Regions from separate parts of the Rhizobium sp. NPDC090279 genome, predicted to be linked through region 1. Evidence: riboswitches for the same ligand, from Rfam matches in the RefSeq annotation. Region 1 holds a riboswitch; the other holds the start of a gene.
The links. Region 1 has a riboswitch for S-adenosylmethionine ahead of ACIQWP_RS10125 (O-succinylhomoserine sulfhydrylase). Riboswitches for the same ligand answer to the same signal wherever they lie in the genome.

Region 1 (7,514 bases):
TGGCCGATATCATGACCTTCGAGGAGCATCGCGGCCCGATCAAAGGCAAGACCGTTGCCTGGACCGGCGATGGCAATAACGTGCTGCATTCGCTGATCGAAGGTGCCGCACGTTTCGGCTATCGCATGAATATGGCAGTGCCCCTTGGTTCCGAGCCCAAGGATCACTATCTGAACTGGGCCCGCAACGAGGGCGCCGAAATCATGCTCTCGCATGATGCAGACCGTGCGGTCGCCGGCGTCGATTGCGTGGTAACCGATACCTGGGTTTCCATGAATCAGGAGCACCGGGCCCGCGGTCACAACGTCTTCCAGCCCTATCAGGTCAACAAGGCTTTGATGGCACAGGCCGGCAAAGACGCGTTGTTCATGCATTGCCTGCCCGCCCATCGCGGCGAGGAGGTAACGGACGAGGTGATCGACGGTCCGCAATCCGTTGTCTTCGATGAGGCGGAAAACCGCCTTCATGCGCAGAAGTCGATTCTTGCTTGGTGCCTGGGTGCAATCTGAGGATAGAAGCCGCGCTTGAGAGCGCGGGCCCTAGAGCCGGATGGTCTTAGGTCGAAGCGACCTAAGACCTGAATCCGGTCTAGAATCGAAGAAATAGAGCATGACGTCGCCCGAAAACCGCTCTCACTTTTCGGCGTCATGCTCCAGGAGTAAAGCAATGGCCGAAAATGCAGCCTCGCTGGGTCAGTTCGATTTTGCCGGTGACGATCACGTTGTGCCCTTCCAGGTGGAGGGTCTCGATGTGCGCGGCCGTGCCGTGCAGCTTGGCCCGTTGTTGGATGCAATCCTTGCCCGGCACGACTATCCGACGCCGGTTGCGCGCCTACTGGCCGAGGCTATTGTCCTGACCGTGCTGCTCGGCACCTCGCTGAAGTTCGAAGGCAAGTTCACGGTACAGACCAAGGGCGATGGTCCCGTTGATCTTCTGGTCGCCGATTTCTCGACGCCGGAAAATGTCCGCGCCTATGCCCGTTTCGATGAGGAGGCTCTGGCAAAGGCTGTCGCCGAAGGTCGGACCGAGCCCGAACAGCTGCTGGGCAACGGTGTGCTCGCCTTCACCATCGATCAGGGCCGCTTCAGCCAGCCCTATCAGGGTATCGTCGCGCTTGACGGCGCGTCGCTGGAGGAGATTGCCGGCACCTATTTCCGCCAGTCGGAGCAGATCCCGACGCGCGTGCGTCTTGGCGCCGCCGAACTCTTCGATCGTGATGAGAATGGCAAGCCGCGTCATCGCTGGCGTGCCGGCGGCCTGATTGCTCAATTCCTTCCCGAGGCGCCCGAGCGCATGCGTCAGCCCGATCTCCATGGCGGCGACGGCGATAGCGGCGTGCGCGATCATGCCGAGGACGATGCCTGGGCGGAAGCCCGCAGCCTCGTGGAAACCATCGATGCCGACGAACTGACGGACCCGCTTGTCGGCACTGAGCGCCTTTTGTATCGCCTCTTCCACGAGCGCGGCGTGCGCGTCTATGAGCCGAAGGCCGTCTACGATCGCTGTTCGTGCTCGCGCGACAAGCTGAAGGGCGTCTTGAAGGGGTTCACGGCCGAGGAAGTCGAGGCCAGCCAGGACAATGGTGAGATCGCCGTGACCTGTGAATTCTGCTCGACCACCTATCGCTTCGAAGTGTCCGAGATAGAAGTGGCCTGACGCTGCCCAGTTGCTGCGCTCAGTTCAGCGTGCGCAGCAGGTTCGGCGTATCCAGCGAAAAGGCGGGGATCTTGACATGGAAGAGCTCCCCCTTGTCCGTCTCCATCTGGTAATGGCCGAACATCATGCCTGATGGCGTGTCCAGTGGGCAGCCAGAGGAATATTCGTAGATATCGCCGGGTTTCAGATGCGGCTGCTCGCCGACGACACCGGGGCCGGTCACTTCATCCACGATGCCGTTCATGTCGGTGATGTGCCAATAGCGCGTCACCAGCTTCACGGCTTCCTTCGAGTGGTTGGAAATAACGATGCGGTATCCCCAGACATAGCGATCGTCGTCCGGATCGGATTGCTCCTCCAGATAGAACGGCTCTACTACAACCTCGATGTCGCGTGTTAGGGCGCGATACATGCCTGATACCTTGCCACTGCCCTGAAACGCCGAGCGCTCCTTCAAGCCCCCATTGCCGTTTCAGCATTTTCAAGTCTGCGGCATATTATCCGCTTTCCACTACTCCCGCAAAGTGCAGGATATTTAGCGGTATCCTATAACCGATCCGTTCCGTCAAGGAACGGTGTGATGAAATCTCGCCCATGGAGATCAAGCGTTCCGAAATTCAGCTATTATGGCTGATGAAAAAGATTAGTGATTTGCCCTCAAAGTATCTCGTTCCGCTCGTCATTTGGTCTTGTCTACCACAATGCCCGTCAGCGGATCGCGCGGCGCACAGATAGGCTTGCCGCAATTGAAGGTTCACTTCAGGGGTCGACCGTCAGATCTGATCGCGGGTCATGAAAACCTCCAGGCCATATAACCCCTGTGCCTCTCCTATTGTTCCTCAAGCAGGTCTTGCCTGAGATTCCCCGGCAAGCGGATTTCGGCTATGATCTGATTCTGGCATGGCCCGTGCCTCCCCCCTCCATTCGGGAAAGTATATTTCATGCAGGGTCGTCGATATCCAAACCGACTGTTTGAGCGCCTGGCATAAGGAGGGGTTGCGGTCACTGCTCGCAATAGGAGGTTTTGATGAGGCTTTCCGCCCCTGTTTATCATTTGAAGCGCAAGGCGAGGCTGCTGTCCCGCCAGCAGAACATACCCTTGCATGCCGCACTGGATCGCATTGCGGCCGGTGAAGGTTTTCAAGGCTGGAGCTTGCTTGCGGCGAGGACCAGGACTGCCGTTCCCGTCAGCGAGCTGTATTCGCGATTGAGCTCGGGCGATCTCGTGCTGATTGGCGCAAGGCCCGGCCATGGCAAGACGCTGATGAGCCTGAGGCTCGCCGTCGAAGCCATGAAATCAGGCAACCGCAGCGTCTTCTTCACGCTGGAAGACACGGAGAAGGTCGTTTTGGACCGTTTCCCGGCCATCGGTGCCGATCATGCGGAATTTGCCGATCTGTTCGAGTTCGACAATTCCGACGCCATCAGCGCCGACTACATCGTCGATAGGCTGGGACAGGCGTCGCGCGGCACGCTGGCGGTGGTCGATTTTCTGCAGTTGCTTGATCAGAAGCGGGAAAAGCCGGAGCTGATGATCCAGGTTCAGACGTTGAAGGCGTTTGCGCGCGCCAGAGGCGTCATCGTCGTCTTCATCTCGCAGATTGATCGCTCCTATGATCCGGCGCTGAAACCCGTGCCCGATCTCTCGGATGTTCGTCTGCCGAACCCGCTGGATCTGTCGCTGTTCGACAAGATGGTCTTCCTGAACAACGGCCAGGTTCAATTCAAGGCCGCCAGCTGACGAGCTGCCATGTGCCGTCATTGCCCGACTAGAGCAATTCCAGGAAAAGTGCGTAGCGGTTTTCCGTCCGGAATTGCGAGAGAACAGAGAGATCGAGCCGCCCGGAGAAAATCCGGGCGGCTCGATTGATATCAGGCCGAAACCTGCTCAAGAGCGCGGGCGAAATCCTCGACCAGATCCTGGCTGTCCTCGATACCAGCAGAGAAGCGCACGGTGCCCGGCGAAATGCCAAGTTCGGCGCGGGCCTCGTCGGTGAGGTTCTTGTGCGTCGTGGTGGCCGGATGGGTGATCAGGCTCTTCGAGTCGCCGAGATTGTTGGAGATCTTGACGATCTCCAGCGCGTTCTGCAGCTTGAAGGCTGCTTCCTTGCCGCCCTTCAGTTCGAAGGCCACGAGCGTCGAGCCGCCGGTCATCTGCTTGGCGATGATATCGGCCTGTGGGTGATCCTTGCGGCCGGGATAGATCACGCGGGCGACCTTGTTGCCCTGCTCGGCCAGGAAATCGGCCACTTTGGCGGCATTCGCCGTCTGCTGCGCAACGCGCAGCGGCAGCGTCTCGATGCCCTTCAGCAGCGTCCAGGCGGTAAAGGGAGACATGGCCGGGCCGGTATGGCGGAAATAGTCCTGCAGGTGTTCGTCGATCCACTGCTTGTCTGAAAGGACCACGCCGCCGAGCGAGCGGCCCTGACCGTCAATATGCTTGGTGGCCGAGTAGACGACGATATGGGCGCCGAGTTCCAGCGGCTTCTGGAAGAGCGGGGTCGCGAACACGTTGTCGACCACGACCTTGGCACCGATCTGGTTGGCAAGCTTGGCCACAGCAGCGATGTCAACGACTTCAAGCGTCGGGTTGGTCGGGCTTTCGAGGAAGAAGACCTTGGTCGTGGGGCGGATGGCCTTTTCCCAGTTCTCGACGAAGCGCCCGTCGACCAGCGTGCATTCGATACCGTATTTCGGCGCGAGCGTCTCGACCACCCAGCGGCACGAGCCGAAGAGGGCACGGGCGGCAACGATATGGTCACCGGCCTTCAGCTGGCAGAGGATGGCGGCGGTGACCGCAGCCATGCCCGAAGCCGTGGCGCGGGCATCTTCCGCGCCTTCCAGCGCGCACATGCGTTTTTCGAACATGTCGTTGGTCGGGCTGCCGTAACGGGCGTAGATGAAACCGTCCGTCTCGCCCTTGAAGCGGGCTTCCGCCGCTTCCGAGGTGTCGTAGACGAAGCCCTGTGTCAGATAGATTGCTTCGGAGGTCTCGCCGAACTGCGAACGGAGCGTTCCGTTGTGAACGAGCTGGGTTGCGGGGCGCCAAGTCTTGCTCATGCCATCACCACTTTCAAAACAAAAAAACCGGTCGCAAAAGCAGACCGGTTCAACCCCGGTCTTTTTAGCCATTTGTTTAACGTGGCTGCAAGCCGACCGGCCAAATCACCACGGGATAAGTTGCAATACTGCCGTTGACCGCTTGCGTCAATTCCCCCAGTTTGGTTTTGTCGGCGGCAAATTATTGCCCGAGCGTCCGTCTGGATGCGCAAAGGTCGCAGTAACATTTTGGATCAGCCGATAGGTCTGCAAGTCAAACATGGATTTGCCGGCTCATGGGTTGGGAAAGAGGCATGATGGCTCGCAATACTGGAATTCTGGCGGATCGCGCCATCGCGGCGCTCTTCGAAACAGGGCGGCTGACGAGCGAACGGGAACTGGACGTCGATCAGATCCAGCCGGCAAGCCTTGACCTCAGACTGGGCTCCCATGCTTTCCGCGTTCGGGCCAGCTTCATGCCCGGTCCATCGCATCTCGTTGCCGATAAGCTCGACTGGCTGAAGCTGCATGTCGTCGATCTCTCCGAAGGCGCGGTGCTGGAAACCGGCTGCGTCTATATCGTGCCGTTGATGGAACGGCTCGATCTGCCAGAAGACATGTCTGCCTCCGCCAACCCGAAGAGCTCGACCGGTCGCCTCGATATCTTCACCCGCGTCATCACCGACCGGGCGCAGGAGTTCGACAAGATCCCGGCCGGCTATTCCGGTCCGCTCTATCTCGAAATCAGCCCGCGCACCTTCCCGATCGTCGTGCGCCGTGGCTCGCGCCTGTCGCAGATCCGCTTCCGCGTCGGCCAGGCCTTGCTTGGCGAACCGGAGCTGCTGGCGCTGCACGAAACGGAAACGCTGGTTGCCAGCAAGAAGCCGAACATCACCGGCGGCGGCATTGCGCTGTCGATCGATCTTGCCGGCGACAAGGAAGGCCTGATCGGTTATCGCGGCAAGCACCACACGGCCGTCGTCGATGTCGACAAGAAGGCGCAGCACGATATCTTCGATTTCTGGGAGCCGCTTTATAGCCGCGGCCGCACCGAACTCATTCTCGATCCCGATGAATTCTACATTCTCGTCTCACGCGAGGCGGTGCATGTGCCGCCGCATTATGCCGCCGAGATGACGCCGTTCGATCCGCTGGTCGGCGAATTCCGCGTTCACTACGCCGGTTTCTTCGATCCGGGCTTCGGCCATGCGCCGGCCGGCGGTCGCGGCAGCCGCGCCGTGCTCGAAGTGCGCAGCCACGAGGTGCCCTTCATCCTCGAAGACGGCCAGATCGTCGGACGCCTGATTTACGAGCACATGCTGGAACAGCCGAGCAGCCTCTACGGCTCCGGCCTCGGCTCGAACTATCAGGCGCAGGGCCTGAAGCTGTCCAAGCACTTCCGGCTTTGATCGTTTATCGACCGGCCTTGACAGAGGCCGGCAACTGTTGGACATCTCAAGGTGTCAGGCGGGTGTAGCTCAATGGTAGAGCAGCAGCTTCCCAAGCTGAATACGAGGGTTCGATTCCCTTCACCCGCTCCATTTCCCTTACACTTGAGCGCCGCCCTTACATTTCAGGGTGATTGCTTCGCTGCATAGGCGGCGAGCACTTTTGACTGGGGCAGCAGTTTCCCCGATGCGTCCGACAACCAGATATCGTGGCGGTAAAACATCATCGGTCCGATTGAGATCTGGGTGCGAAGCCTGTCGAATGTATCGAGAAACGTCTGAATGCACCGGCTCAGGGTCTCGCCCTTTTTGTTGGGAAAGGCGTTGAGATCGAGAAACCCCCATTCGGTGATCCATAGGGGCTTATCCCCGCCGAGTGCGGCAGCATCCGCGCGCAGCACCTGCGTGGCCACGCCGTCAATGTAGTTCGGCGACACATAGATATGTGTGCCGTAGCCGTCTACGTGATAGGACGCATTGCTGAGGTAGTTGAAACCGTCGACATTCTTCAACATGGCGACGGCCCGGGCCGGGTCCGCAAGGTGCCGGGGCGGGCCCGCGCACTGGTCGCAGCCATGGGCCATGCCGAAGGTGATGATCTTCGCGCCGGGAAAGTAGCGAGGATCATGCAGAATGGTCGCCCCTGTTTTCAGGAACGCGCCGTATCCGCGCAGCCATGTGTGCAACTCACCCGCAGTGGCCAGATGGTCGTATGGCACGTCCGCATCGTAATAATAGCTGTCATCCTCGCTGCCGAATTCGACGGCATCGATCGTGAGACCGGCCGCCTTCAATGCGCCGAGCAGGTTCTCGAACCGCTGCGTGAATTTTTGAAGATTGATCTGGCTCAGTTTCTTCGCCTTCCAGCCGTGATCGTGGGTTTGCAGCGGCACATCATAGTCCTCGTCCATCTGGGCGATGGTCATCAAGACCTTCAGATGGTCCTGCTTCGCGAGCCGGACTTCGTTCACGAAATTCGCCACACCCCGCGCCGAGCCGGATGTCGGTCCGTCGCGAAACCAGGTGGCACCCAGACCTTGGATGTCCTTGAGCGTCTTTTCCTGAACCGCCGCGCTCTGCGAAGAAAGCCAGGAGCGGTCGATGCCGAGTTCCGATGATCGCGCAGGAGCGGCCCATGCCGTCATGGCCAAGGCGAGCATGCAAGCGAAACTGGATAGGGGCCTGCTTAACACCATAGCCTGTCCTCGCGAGGCGTTGCAATTAAAGATGGTAGCGCACGTGCAATAGCTGTTGTCTCAATCGCCATCCCTGTTTAGCCTGCCTTTATGTCGTTAATTGTGGGGATGCGCTCAAGATGATCGATCACATAACCATCGAAGTCAGCGATCTTGAGAGGAGCAAGGCCTTCTA
Region 2 (7,514 bases), on a different contig from region 1:
GTCGGTGACGTTGACGACGGCGATCGTCGTGGCGCCACCCTTCTTGGCGGCGGCCTGCAGCGCGATGATGTCGGGACTGCCACCGGATTGCGATACGGTAAAATGGATGCCGCCCTTCAGATGCAGCGGTGCGCCATAGACCGAGGCGATCGACGGGCCGACGGAGGCGACCGGGATGCCGCAGGAGATCTCGAACAGATATTTGAAGAAGGTGGCGGCATGGTCGGACGAGCCGCGCGCCGCCGTCGTGATCAGCGACGGACGACCCGAGGAGAAGAGCTTCGCGATCTCGGCGAAGGCGGGCTTTTCCTTTTCAAGCAGGGTCGCAACCACCTCAGGCGATTGGCCGGCTTCCGTCAGCATCAGGGACTGGGTCTCGCTCATAGGTCATCTCCAATTCTCAATTCAGCAACAAAATCATAGGCATCGCCGCGATAGTGCGAGCGGGTATATTCAACGACGCGCTGGTCCGCGAGGCGGGAGACGCGCTCGATCAGCAGCGCCGGGGCCCCGGCCTTGACGGTCAGGATCGATGCGGAGGTCGGGTCCAGCGTTACCGCGGTCAGCCTCTGCTGCGCGCGCACGGGCTTGAAGCCATTGGCGGCCAGCGCATCGTAAAGAGAGCCTTCCGATACGGCGCCTTCGCCGAGAAACTTGATGGGAACGACAGCGCGCTCGATGGCAAGCGGCTGACCGTCGGCGAGGCGCAGGCGGTCGAGCCGCAGCACGGGTTCGTCGAGGCCGAGACCGAGCAGGAAGGATTCCTCCGGCGCCGGGGCGCTGATCGTGCGCTGGAGGATGCGGGCTGCCGGTTCGCGGCCGCGCGAGCGCATATCGGCGGAGAAGGAGGAGAGGCGCCAGAGCGGCTGCTCGATGCGCTCGACATGCTGCGAAACGAAGGTGCCGCTGCCGTGGCGGGATTCGATGACGCCTGAAGCCAACAGGTCGCGATAGGCGGTTCTCACCGTCACGCGGCCGATCTGCAAGGCACCGGCAAGATCGCGCTCGCCAGGCAGAGCCGTTCCGGCTTTCAGCAACCCTTCCTGGATAAGGCCCGTCAGCGCCTGCGCCAGACGCTTATAAAGCGGCCCGCTTCCGGTCCCGTCGCCGAGACCGCGATTGTTCAATTCGGCGATCAAACTGGTTCTATCCATGATTATTATATAGAACCTATTTAGAACCAATTCACAAGGTGAATCTGTTCGCAGTGCAAAAAAGAATCGGCCGGGCGCTTTGGACGCCCGGCCGAATTTCAACAGAGCAGGGCACGTCCTGCTCAGTTCTTGGTGAAGATGTAATCCGTTTCCTGCCGCAATACCTCGCCCGGGCGGAGCACGGCATTGGGGAAACCTTCGTGGTTGATGGCATCGGGCCAGACCTGGGTTTCCAGGCAGAAGCCGGCAAAGGGGCCGATCTTGCGGCCATCATGGCCGGGAACCGGCACGTTGAGCTTGAAGCCGGTATAGAACTGCACGCCGGGCTCCGTGGTGCGGACCTCCAGCGACACGCCGGAATTGACGCTGCGAGCCAGCACGACGGAGCGCTTGGCCGTACGTTCGCGCGAAAGGCAGAAATTATGATCGTAGAGCGCCTGTTCGCTACCATCGAAACGCTTCATCGGCGACATCTCGCGGAAGTCGAACACCGTGCCATCGACCGAGCGAACTTCACCCGTCGGGACCTGCTTCTCATCGGTCGGCGTATAGTGATCGGCGGCGATCATGATGTCGTGGCCGAGTGCGTCGTCGCGGCCGTCGAGATTGAAATAGGCGTGCTGGCAGACATTGGCGAGGGTCGGCTGGTCGGTCGTCGATTCGTAAGTTACCGACAGTTCGCCGTTGCCATGCACCCGATAGGTCGCCTGGATCGTGCAGTTGCCGGGATAGCCGGCGCGGCCGTCGGGATCGACGATCTTCAGCACGACGCGATCGACGGCATGCTCGACGATCGTCCAGTTGCGCTTGGCGATATTGTCCTTGCCGCCATGCAGATGGGTGACGCCCTTCTCGTTGAGTTCGAGCTGGTACTGCTTGCCGTCGAGCGTGAAGCGTCCGGCGCCGATGCGGTTGGCGCAGCGGCCCGGCGTGGCGGCGAAATAAGAGGAATGAGCGGGATAATCGGCAAAATCGTCGAAGCCGAGCAGAAGGGCCGGCTCGTGGCCGTCAAGCCGGAGATCCTGGATGACCGCGCCCCATGACATGATATGCGCGGTCAGACCGCCGCCTGATATCTTGACGCGATAGACAGTGTCTCCGTCGGCCGTGGTCCCAAAAACTTCCCGCTGCAAAGTGCTTTCCGTCATATCAGCTCATCCATAGCTATCGAATATGCAAGGCCAGACCCTGCCCCCATTCTCATCGTTCCGCAACCGATTCCCTTGCGAAATCTAGGGGCGGGGGTTGGCCGATCAAGGCTCTGTCAGGCTTTCGAGCGTTACGCTGCGCCGGAAGTGTGGAATGCCGATGACAGGCCGCTGATTTCCACAACGGCCCCTCACCCCAACCCTCTCCCCGCTTGCGGGGAGAGGGGACGACAGCGGCGGGGCAATCGCACATGAGGCATGTCGGCGGCGCAAGCTCCTTCTCCCCTTGGGGAGAAGGTGGCCCGAAGGGTCGGATGAGGGGGCTTACCGATTTGAATAGGTGGATTTTCGTGCTCTTGGCACTCCCCCTCATCCGCCTGTCGGCACCTTCTCCCCCAAGGGGAGAAGCGGTACGCGGCAGCAATGCTCACCGCGACAATTCCCTCGTCGCCTTTTCCAGCCCGCCGAGCGTCAACGGATACATGCGGTCGGTCATCAGGCGGCGGATGATCGAGATCGAGGTCGTATAGCCCCAGTAGTTTTCCGGCACGGGGTTGATCCAGATGCATTTGCGGAAATGGCCGGTGATGCGGGCAAGCCAGGTCTCGCCGGCCTCCTTGTTCCAGTGCTCCACCGAGCCGCCGGCCTGGGTGATCTCATAAGGGCTCATGGAGGCGTCGCCGACGAAGACGACGCGGTAGTCGGGGCCGAAGGTGCGGATGAGGTCGGTCGTTGCCGTGATGTCGACCCGGCGGCGGCGGTTGTCCTTCCACACGCCTTCATAGAGGCAGTTGTGAAAGTAGAAATACTCCATATGCCGGAACTCCGAGCGGGCGGCAGAGAAGAGTTCTTCCACGACGCGGATATGGTCGTCCATCGAGCCGCCGACGTCGAAGAACATCAGGAGCTTGACGGCGTTGCGGCGCTCCGGCCGCGTCTGGACATCGAGATAGCCATGTTCGGCGGTCGAGCGGATAGTGCCGGAGAGATCGAGCTCCTCGGCCGCTCCCTCGCGCACCCAGCGGCGCAGGCGCTTCAGCGCCACCTTGATATTGCGAGTGCCGAGCTCGACGCCATCGTCGAGATTCTTGAAGTCGCGGCGATCCCAGACTTTCACCGCGCGGCGGTTGCGCGAGGTTTCCTGGCCGATGCGCACGCCTTCCGGATTGTAGCCATAGGCTCCGAAGGGCGAGGTGCCGGCCGTGCCGATCCATTTCGAGCCGCCCTGATGCCGGCCCTGCTGCTCGGCCAGCCGCTGACGCAGCGTCTCCATCAGTCTGTCGAAGCCGCCGAGCGCCTCGATTTCTCGTCTTTCCTCTTCGGTCAGATACCGCTCGGCGAGCTTGCGCAGCCATTCTTCGGGGATGGACCTCGGCTCAACCGTTTCCCCATCGGCATCGCCGCCGATCGCTTCGACACCGCGAAAATAGTCGGCGAAGACCTGGTCGAAGCGATCGATGAAACGCTCGTCCTTGATCAGCGTCGTTCGGGCCAGATAGTAGAAGGCCTCGACGTCATAGTCGGCAATCCCTTCTTCCATTCCCTCAAGCAGCGACAGGAACTCCCGGAGCGTCACCGGCACCTTCGCTTCCTTCAGCTTCAGGAAGAAGGGAATGAACAGGGCTCAAGTCCTTTCCTGGCCGATCTCCTCCAGATCATACGGCGTGGTCTGGTAGATCTCGTTGATCCAATTGCCGAAGAACAGGTGCGCGTGGCTGCGCCAGCGGTTCTGCGGCGGAATTTCCGGGTCGTTGTGCGGGAAGTAGTTGTGCGGCATCTTGATTGGCACGCCCGCATTCACATCCCGGAAGTACTCGTCCGCCAGCGAGGTGGAATCATACTCCACGTGATTGAACATGTAGAGCCGGTTGCAGGCCTGTTCATGCACGAGACAGACGCCCATCTCGCTCGAATCCATCAGGATCTGCAGGCCGGGCACCTTTTCGATGTCGGCGCGCTTCACTTCCGTCCAGCGCGAGACCGGAATGGCGAAATCGTCGGAGAAGCCGTTGAGGTAGACCGAGGAGGGCTTCAGGTTCTGGTGGCGGTAGACGCCGAATGCCTTCTCCGTCAGCGTATATTTCGGCACGTTGTGGAAATGGTAGACTGCGGCCATCGCGCCCCAGCAGACGTTGAGCGTCGAATGGACATTGGTGGCCGTCCAGTCGAAGATCTCCTGCATTTCGTTCCAGTAGGTGACGTCTTCATAGTCCAGCAGCTCGATCGGCGCGCCCGTGATGATGAAGCCGTCGAACTTGCGGTGCTTCACCTCTTCCCAGGTCTCGTAGAAAGCAAGCAGGTGCTCCTCGGAGGTGTTCTTGGCCTTGTGCGCGCCGATGCGCACCAGGGAAAACTCCACCTGCAGCGGCGATGCGCCGACCAGGCGCGCCATCTGGACCTCGGTCTTGATCTTGTTCGGCATGAGGTTGAGAAGCCCGATCTGAAGGGGGCGGATATCCTGACGGAACGCCACCGTTTCGGTCATCACCCGCACGCCCTCGGTTTGGAGGGTTTCAAATGCGGGCAGTGTATCGGGAATCTTGATGGGCATTGTTTTCACTCGCCAAATACAAAAAAACCGGCCGCGATCATGAATCGCTACCGGTCCGCACGCGGCCCTTTAGCGATTTATTTAACGTGGCTGCAAGCCGGCCGGCCAAATCACCACAATAGAGTTCCATAAACCTGCTGCGGCAGTGGGTCAATGGGCAAGCTCCTGGCGCCGGAGGTCGCGGCGGACATCGTGTCAATAGGCGTTCCAGGCGCTGCCGTCATGACTGCTGAGGGAAATCCACGCTTGTTGTGACGTCCCGCCAGGCGTCGAAGTTTGCCTTGAGGCTGTCGAGACGTCCGTAGGCTACCCTGAGGGCTGATGCGCCAAGCAGCAGCCGAAGCGGCGGCTCCTTCGAACTGACGGCCTCAATGATGGCTGATGCCGCCTTGGCGGGGTCGCCCGGTTGCGATCCGGATGCAGCCCGGGTTGCTGCCCGCCGCTTCCCGGCTGTTTCCGTGTAGTCGTCGATCACAATCGGGGATTCGACCATCGACCGGCCCGCCCAGTCGGTGCGGAAAGCGCCTGGTTCGACAATCAGCACCTTGATGCCAAGTGGCGCGACCTCGTGGGACAGCGACTCGGATAGAGCTTCCACCGCAAATTTTGTGGCATGGTAATATCCTGTCGCACCAAAAGCCACGAGGCCACCAAGAGAGGAGATATTGACGATCGTGCCGCTGCGTCGCGCTCGCATCCCGGGAAGAACAGCTTTCGTGACATCGAGCAGACCAAAAACATTGGTCTCGAACTGCGCACGGATTTCCCGGTCTTCGCCCTCTTCGATGGCGGCAAGGTAGCCATAGCCAGCCGCGTTGACCAATACGTCGATACCGCCAAGGCTTGCTTCAATATCCGAAACCACCTGCATGACGTTGGCATGGTCCGTAACGTCAAGCTTCTTTATTGTCAGCTTCTGCGGAAATCGCTCCGAGATATCCCCGAGGCTGTCGGGGTGGCGGGCGGTAGCAGCTACGGAAAATCCAGCCTCCAGAGCCGCCACGCAAATTGCGCGGCCAAGGCCGGACGATGCTCCCGTGATGAGCCAGACAGGGTTTTCATTCGTCATCATTGTTCCTTTCATGCCTTCAAAAATTCATGGCATTGCTCCTCAGATATTGCCTCGGGAGGTCGGGGAACCTAGATCAAAACCACCATCTTTAAATACAATCCTACCAAACCAACATCGAGCACCTGCGAGTGATGCATGGAAACGGCGCAAGAACGGCTAATCGATTTGCTTCAGTTTCACTGCCGGGGTAGCAGGACGCCTACCTTGGTGCCGGGACTGACCCTGTTTCGAAGCAACCAGGTCACAAAGCCGGTAAGGAGCTTCTACGACCCACGCTTGTGCATCGTTCTTCAAGGCCGCAAACAGATCCTGGTAGGGCATCGTCGAGTCGAGATAGGGCCGGAACACTACCTTGTCGTCGTCATCGATGTTCCGGTGTCGGCCAATGTCGTCGAGGCGGAGCCATCGAGACCGCATTTGTCGCTCACGATTGATCTTGATGCGAAAATGGTGGCTGAAGCCATCGTCGAGGGCGTTGCCGAAATTCCTTTGGGCGGCAAAAGCAGCGTCGACACTGCAACTCTAACCGTCGACATTTTGGAGCCGGTCGAGCGATTGGTGCGGCTTCTCGACCGGCCGGGGGACATCAAGACACTCGCGCCCTTGATTCACAAGGAACTCTACTACCGCTTACTGCAAGGCGAACTCGGCGCCATGGTCGGCCAGCTCGGAACGGCCGGCTCCCGCCTGGCGCGTATCGCGGGCGCTACCGCGTGGATCAGCACGAATTTTCGCAAGTCGCTGAAGATAGAGGAGCTTGCGAGTGAGGCGGGCATGAGCGTCACGTCTTTTCATCGAAATTTTAAAGCGGCCACTTCCTTTAGCCCGCTGCAATTTAGGACACGTCTTCGCCTCCATGAAGCTCGCAGACAGATCATGCTGAAGCAGGCCAAGATCGGTACGATTGCGTTCGACGTGGGATATGAAAATCAGTCCCAGTTCAATCGAGAATATAAAATGATGTTCGGTGTCTCACCGAGAGAAGACGCATTGCCTCTGGAGCAGGGATAGGCCACCTCCATATCGACCGAAGGCCTGCGGCGCTATTTGCCCTGCCCGCGCGCCATGAAGGCCAGCCGTTCGAAGAGATGGACATCCTGCTCGTTCTTTAGCAGCGCGCCATGCAGCTTCGGCAGCGCGTTCTTCGCATCCGCGCGCAAAGTGGCGGGATCGACGTCGTCGGCGACCAGCAGGCGTATCCAGTCAAGGGCTTCGGAGGTCGAAGGCTTCTTCTTCAGGCCCGGCACGTCGCGGATTTCGAAGAATTGCGTCAGCGCGGCATGGACAAGGGCCTGTTTGATGCCGGGATAGTGAACCTCGACGATGCGCGTCAACGTCTCCGCGTCGGGAAAGCGGATATAATGGAAGAAACAGCGGCGCAGGAACGCGTCCGGCAACTCCTTCTCGTTGTTTGAGGTGATGATGACGATCGGCCGGATCGCGGCCCGGATGGTCTCGCCGGTTTCGTAGACATGGAATTCCATGCGGTCGAGTTCCTGCAAGAGGTCGTTCGGGAATTCGATGTCGGCCTTGTCGATTTCGTCGATCAGCAGCACGCATTTCTTCGGCGCGGTGAAGGCCTGCCAAAG

Region 2: another riboswitch for S-adenosylmethionine. It lies ahead of metA (homoserine O-succinyltransferase); the one in region 1 lies ahead of ACIQWP_RS10125 (O-succinylhomoserine sulfhydrylase).

Annotation. Positions count from the first base shown of each region.
Region 1 covers NZ_JBIVYI010000003.1:429,799-437,312, forward strand. Annotated here, with positions in the region: gene argF (ornithine carbamoyltransferase) at 1-509, shown strand, start outside; gene ACIQWP_RS10110 (Hsp33 family molecular chaperone) at 667-1,656, shown strand; gene apaG (Co2+/Mg2+ efflux protein ApaG) at 1,676-2,068, opposite strand; gene ACIQWP_RS10120 (DNA helicase) at 2,684-3,397, shown strand; gene ACIQWP_RS10125 (O-succinylhomoserine sulfhydrylase) at 3,529-4,716, opposite strand; SAM riboswitch at 4,760-4,838, opposite strand; gene ACIQWP_RS10130 (2'-deoxycytidine 5'-triphosphate deaminase) at 5,010-6,104, shown strand; tRNA gene ACIQWP_RS10135 (tRNA-Gly) at 6,163-6,236, shown strand; gene ACIQWP_RS10140 (hypothetical protein) at 6,269-7,294, opposite strand; gene ACIQWP_RS10145 (VOC family protein) at 7,459-7,514, shown strand, end outside.
Region 2 covers NZ_JBIVYI010000007.1:334,700-342,213, reverse strand. Annotated here, with positions in the region: gene ACIQWP_RS19695 (SIS domain-containing protein) at 1-384, opposite strand, end outside; gene ACIQWP_RS19690 (GntR family transcriptional regulator) at 381-1,154, opposite strand; gene ACIQWP_RS19685 (aldose epimerase family protein) at 1,277-2,302, opposite strand; gene ACIQWP_RS19680 (VWA domain-containing protein) at 2,730-3,923, opposite strand; gene metA (homoserine O-succinyltransferase) at 3,927-4,853, opposite strand; SAM riboswitch at 4,903-4,980, opposite strand; gene ACIQWP_RS19670 (oxidoreductase) at 5,074-5,922, opposite strand; gene ACIQWP_RS19665 (AraC family transcriptional regulator N-terminal domain-containing protein) at 6,061-6,936, shown strand; gene ACIQWP_RS19660 (AAA family ATPase) at 6,969-7,514, opposite strand, start outside.